DNA from 2 places in the Brevibacillus sp. FW306-2-1A-C05A genome. Region 1 is predicted to be linked to the other one. Evidence: predicted binding sites of a transcription regulator. Region 1 holds the regulator's gene; the other holds the start of a gene.
What was found. The regulator LexA, encoded in region 1, represses DNA repair genes until DNA is damaged. The targets are predictions, from matches to a motif close to CGAACATATGTTCG.
Positions count from the first base shown of each region.

Region 2: the regulator LexA is predicted to act here: its motif matches at 1,252-1,265, upstream of uvrB (excinuclease ABC subunit UvrB).

Region 1 is NZ_JBYSWV010000001.1:48,619-51,709, reverse strand. Features, by position in the region: gene AC3WJN_RS00290 (DUF4269 domain-containing protein) at 1-219, opposite strand, end outside; gene AC3WJN_RS00285 (DUF456 domain-containing protein) at 347-832, shown strand; gene lexA (transcriptional repressor LexA) at 894-1,517, opposite strand; gene yneA (cell division suppressor protein YneA) at 2,148-2,489, shown strand; gene AC3WJN_RS00270 (DUF896 domain-containing protein) at 2,582-2,779, shown strand; gene crcB (fluoride efflux transporter CrcB) at 2,879-3,091, shown strand, end outside.
Region 2 is NZ_JBYSWV010000021.1:16,524-19,614, forward strand. Features, by position in the region: gene uvrB (excinuclease ABC subunit UvrB) at 1-1,174, opposite strand, end outside; gene AC3WJN_RS14120 (flagellar hook assembly protein FlgD) at 1,353-2,285, shown strand; gene AC3WJN_RS14125 (hypothetical protein) at 2,353-3,091, opposite strand, start outside.

The sequences.
Region 1 (3,091 bases):
GCGGACGACGTCGGCAAACTGCTCGAGGTGGTGGCACTCGCAAATAATGTCCAGATCGCTGTCCGCAATGTCGATGTCCAGAGGGATCGTACCTGCGAGCACGGGATCGAACGCTTGCAGCCGCTGCATGACCGCGGATTGGGCGATGGCCTGGCCCGCAGCTTTTTGTTTCGGTGTCCCGTTGTGCAAATAAGAGAGGTCGCGCCAGTTTCGCGTCATAGTAACCCTCCGCTTTCGTTAAAATAGGCAGGTACTCCTCGCAGACGGCCTCACGGATTCGCAAAAGAAGAGTGCAACTTCAATCGGCTTTTTCTCGTATTACCTATGTGAGAGGAGTGCATAGAGAATGGATATTGTTCTTTGGATTATCGTGTTGGTGCTTTTCGCGCTAAGTATCGCCGGTATATTTTTGCCAGTACTACCCGATACGATTTTACTGTGGGCAGGCTTTTTGCTCTACCACTTTTTCATAGCCGATCCGGGAGCGGGGTTGCCAGCGTCTTTCTGGTGGGGGATGGTGGTGCTCAGTATCTTGCTGTACGGTGCGGATTTGTTGACCAACATGTTTTTCGTGAAAAAGTACGGCGGCTCCAAATGGTCTTCGGTGGCTGCGGCCGTAGGGATTGTTCTCGGAATCTTCGTGTTCCCGCCGTTCGGGATGCTGATTATGCCGTTCGTGCTCGTGGTGCTGGTGGAGTTGCTCGTGCAAAAGCAGCCGATAGAGAAAGCGGTAAAGGCAGGCTTTGGCTCGCTGATCGGCTTTTTGGGAAGCGCAGTTGTCAAAGTCGTGTTGCAGGTGAGCATGATCGTCTGGTTTTTCCTTGCCAGATAAATATAATGATAGAGACGAAAAAGGACAGCGGAGGCTGTCCTTTTTTCATGCGCTGGAACGATTAGTGGATGAGGCGATAGACGCCAATGACTTTTCCGAGAATGGTGACGTTGTCCAAAATGATCGGTTCCATCGTCGCGTTTTCCGGCTGGAGGCGGAAGTGGTTCTTCTCTTTGAAAAAGCGCTTGACGGTCGCTTCGTCTTCTTCTGTCATGGCGACGACGATATCGCCGTTGTTGGCGACGTGCTGCTGGCGCACGATTACGTAGTCGCCGTCCAGGATACCGGCGTCGATCATGCTGTTCCCGGAAATCCGCAGCATGTACACCTTGTCTGAAGTCACGATATTTTCTGGAAGCGGGAAGTACTCTTCGACGTCCTCAATCGCGGTAATCGGCTGCCCGGCGGTTACTTTCCCGATGACGGGAACGCGAACGACAGAGTCCTCGAAGTTGTCCTGGAAGCGGTCTTCCTCAGACAGCAGTTCGATGGCGCGAGGCTTGGTAGGGTCGCGGCGGATCAGCCCTTTCTTTTCCAAGCGCGCCAGATGACCGTGCACAGTAGAGCTGGAGGCAAGTCCGACAGCTTCGCCGATTTCGCGGACGGATGGAGGATAGCCTTTGTCCCGGACTTCCTTGCGAATAAATTCGATTATGGCTTGTTGTCTGCTGGATAATTTTGACATAGAGAGACACCCCTGATTTCTCGAACATGTTTTCCTATATTATACCATGGGAGCTTGCGTTCGACAAACATAAGTTCGATTTTGATGCGAACAGGAATTTTTGACAGGGTAAATGCATTTGATTCGACAGCATCGGCCAAATCTCGAAAAAAGCGCGGGCGGGCGGCCGGAGCCGTAAGTTGCAGCCGTTCCATTGTAATAGAGCCGGGCTAACTCCAAGTCGGCAAACAGTTCCATCGTCGCGGAGCCGGGCTTACGTCGAGCCACAAGCCGCTCCATCGTCGCGGAGCCGGGCTTACGTCGAGCCACAAGCCGCTCCACTGTCGCAGAGTCGAGCTCACGTCAAACCGCCAGCCGCTCCAGTACCGAAGAGCCGAGCTTACGCCAAGCCACAAACCGCACCAACGCGGCACACTTGGACTTCTGTTCAGGCAGCAAGCAACCAGCTAGAAACGAGCTAAATCCACCCCAATAGAGTCGCCCGGCAGCGTCATCCGAAGCAAAAACGGCTGCGCACAGCAGCTCCGCGCGAATTTGCGAGACGGCGGTTTTTGTATTGACATGAACATATGTTCTCATTTATGATAGGGATACGAACTTATAGAACGTATGTTTGCAGGGGGTCATATTATGAATGCCATGTCTATCCATAACCGTTTCGAGAAAAAGCAGCCTCGCCGCGTCCGTTTGGGCATCACGAGAGGACAAGCTATTTTGTTTTTGCTGACGTTCTCTCTCTTTTTTTACTTGCTTACCGAACTGGTGTTTGCCTCTTCTGCGCATAAAGAGCCGCTAAAAGGAAAAGAAGTGACCGTTCGCTCCGGCGACAGTCTTTGGACGATTGCTGTGCGCCATCATCATTCGGAAAAGGTGGATGTGCGCGATCTGATTTTCGATATCAAAATGGCGAACAACCTCGACAGCAATCTCATTTATCCGGGGCAGACCTTGTTCATCCCGGAAACGGACTGATTCGAGCACTTGCCCGCCATCCGCTCTCTTGCCAGTTCCGACTGATATGATATAATAAAGCGGCATTACTACAGAGTGGGAGGAACCGGAACGTGGTATCTGACGCAGAAATTAAACGAATCAACGAACTGGTCAAGAAATCTCGCGAGGTTGGCTTGACTGACGAGGAGAAGCAGGAGCAAAAAGCTCTGCGCCAAAAGTACATCGATGCGGTCAAGATGTCGCTTCGAGCGAATCTGGATTCCATCCGCTATGTGGAAGATCTTGAGGAAAATCGTCCAAAACAGTAAACTTACTTGTATTGATACGGCAGACATCCTTGCTTGACGCTCGGGTGTCTTTTTGTTCCTGACGACTTCTGCCAGTTTTGCAATTGAGGAGGGGGACCAATGGCATGGGTGGCTGTAGCGGTTGGGGGAGCAGTCGGCTCGTTGCTTCGTTATGTGCTGGCGCTGGTTGCCAATCAGCCGGGCTGGCCTGTAGGCACGTGGCTGGCGAACATCATTGGCTCGTTTGCCATCGGCGTTTTGTTTGTGATCGGCAAGGAGCGGGGAGGCTTCTCGCCTGAGCTGTATCTTTTGTTTACGACAGGCATTATGGGC
Region 2 (3,091 bases), on a different contig from region 1:
AGATGTATATCGCCTGGTTGATTTTTTGCTCAAACTCCTCGAATCGCAGCGGGCGGTTATCCTTCGCAGACGGCAGGCGGAATCCATGCTCGACCAGTACGTTCTTGCGCGCCTGGTCGCCGTTGTACATCCCCCGCACCTGCGGCAAGGTCATGTGCGACTCGTCAATCAACAGCAGGTAGTCCTCTGGAAAGTAATCCATCAGCGTGTACGGAGCGTGCCCTGCCGGAAGCCCCGTCAGATGGCGCGAGTAGTTTTCGATCCCGGAGCAAAAGCCCATCTCCAGCATCATCTCAATATCGTAGCGCGTCCGCTGCTCCAGCCGCTGCGCTTCCAGCAGCTTCCCGGCTGCGCGCAGCTCTGCCAGCCGCTCTTCCAGCTCCGCCTCGATGCTTTGGACGGCCAGCTTCATTTTTTCTTCGCGGGTGACATAGTGGGACGCAGGGAAAATCGCTACGTGGTCGCGCTGCCCTAAAATCTCTCCGGTCAGCACGTCAATGGAGGTGATCCGCTCAATTTCGTCTCCGAAAAACTCCACGCGAATCGCCTGCTCGCTCTGTGACGCCGGAAAAATCTCCACGACGTCTCCGCGCACCCGGAAGGTCCCCCGCGTAAAGTTGATGTCGTTGCGCGTGTACTGGATGTCGACCAGCCGATGCAAAATCTCGTCTCGTCCTTTTTCCATGCCGACGCGCAGCGACAGCAGCAGCTCCTTGTATTCTTCCGGCGAACCCAAGCCGTAGATGCACGATACCGACGCCACAATAATGACGTCGCGCCGCTCAAACAGGGCACTGGTCGCCGAGTGACGCAGCTTGTCAATCTCGTCGTTGATGCTGGAGTCTTTTTCAATAAACGTATCCGATTGGGGAATGTACGCTTCCGGCTGGTAGTAGTCATAGTAGCTGACGAAGTATTCCACCGCGTTATTCGGGAAAAACTCCTTGAACTCTGCGCATAGCTGGGCAGCCAATGTCTTGTTGTGCGCCATCACCAGTGTCGGCTTGTTCACCTGGGCAATCACCTGGGCGGCCGTATAGGTTTTTCCCGTACCAGTGGCCCCGAGCAACGTCTGGTGCCGCTTGCCTGCCTGAAGCCCCGCTACCAGTTCGGCGATCGCGGTCGGCTGGTCACCGGACGGTTGATACTCCGATACCAATTCAAAACGGTCCATTCCCTCGTTCATCTCCTCGTTGCATAACTGTTTCTATTTCCATTATAACACAATTCCGGCTATGATAAGCCGAAATTCGAACAAATGTTTGTCTTCATCCTTCGACACATTATACCGATAATAAGTAGTAGTGTACAAGCACGTACGGTTAGACTCGCCACCTTCAGGGAGGATCGACATGTCAGATATCGGAACCACCGTTAAAAATAATCCTTATATTCAACCACATATGAGCTATCAAGGTAAAAAGGAGTTCACCACAGAGCTTGACAACAACGCCTTCATGAAGCTGCTGCTGGAACAGTTGAAGCATCAGGACCCGATGTCCCCGATGGACAACTCCCAGTTCATCCAGCAAACGAGCATGATGACCATGGTGGAAAAAATCACCAAGATGGCGACGCTGATGGAGCAATCGAACAACAGCATGCTGACGCTGGAAAAGTACGAGTCGCTGATCGGGCGCACCGCCACCTACTCCCTCACGACCAAAGACGAGGTGACGGGAGAAACTGCGACAGAGACGAAGGAAGGCGTGCTCGAAGCCGTTTACATGGACAGCGGCAAGATTTACTTCCGCATCGCCGGAGAGTCTACCCCGATTCCGCTCGCGGACATCAAAGGTCTGGAATCGCAGGGCATGACCGGAAATGCGCTGGATAGCAGCGTGAAGTTCATGAACATGATCGGCAAGGAAATCTCGTACAAGACGACCAAGGAAGTAGACAAAGACGGCAATCCGGCGACCACAGACGACATCACCAAAGTAGATGAAATCGCCAACGCAGTCGTCACAGGCTTCTCCATGAAAGACGGCGCCACGCAGTTTACGCTCGATAACGGCATGACCGTCAAGCTCGATCAGGTCGTGGGCATGAGCGTCAGGCCGGACAGCAGCGTCATGAGCAATTCGCTGCAGTACGCCCAAATGATCGGCTTCAACATCACCTATACGGAAAAGCAAACCAATACAGACGGCTCGACCACGGACAACAGCCTGAACGGTGTCATTAAAGCCGTCAGCATGAAAAACGGCGTCGTGGAGTTCGTCTTGACCGATGACAAAAAAATTGCGCTGAATCAAATCACCGGGTTTGAAGCGAGCGCCTAGTCCTTTCTATGCGAAAAAGCCGCACTTGCTCTCTCTGGAGCGTGCGGCTTTTTCTTTTTACTTGTCCCTATTCTTTTACGACCGTCTGTCCCGTAAGCGCATCGACATACAACGTCGTATCTATCTTCACATCGCCCCCGCAAAAACAGTGCGAGCGGGTCTGGCGGAAGGACAGGTCATAGCCAAGCTTCCAGCTCATCGCGCCTGTTTGCCGATCCTTTTGGTGAATGTAGGTCAGTTCAAGCGGCATGGCTTGCAGCAATCGCTCCATCGCTCCCTGTTCATTGATCGCCTTGGCGCGAGCGGGGAAGACCATGTTGTCCGGGCGCTGTACGATAACTTCCTCGACCTTGCCCGTCCACGCATTTGCGGTAATCGTGTACATCCCTTCTTCTTTCATCTGCCCGATCCGGTAGACAGGAACGCCGCCGATAAGCGGGTCGGCCACCAGCGTCGTATATTTGTCGGTGCCGACATCGGCAAGCCTCAACTGGTTGCTTCCGGAAGGCACGAGTCTTCGCAACAACGCTTCCGCCCCTTTGCGATCCCGGCTCTTGTCTGTTTTGGCGGTGGACCACTGCTCATCTGCCTGCTTGTAGACAAAACGAATCAGCCGCCCTGTCTTGGCATCGGTTTCGAGCATAATATGGTGCTTTTGGGCCTGGCTGATCCCTACCGGAAAACTTCCGATGTGGTATTTCTTGTCCGCATCGGCGACACTCTCCGGGAAGTAACCCCAAATAAAGAAACGGCGCTCCTGGCCGTCATCGTACTTCTCGTCCAATACGGCAAGCGGCAAATTAGCG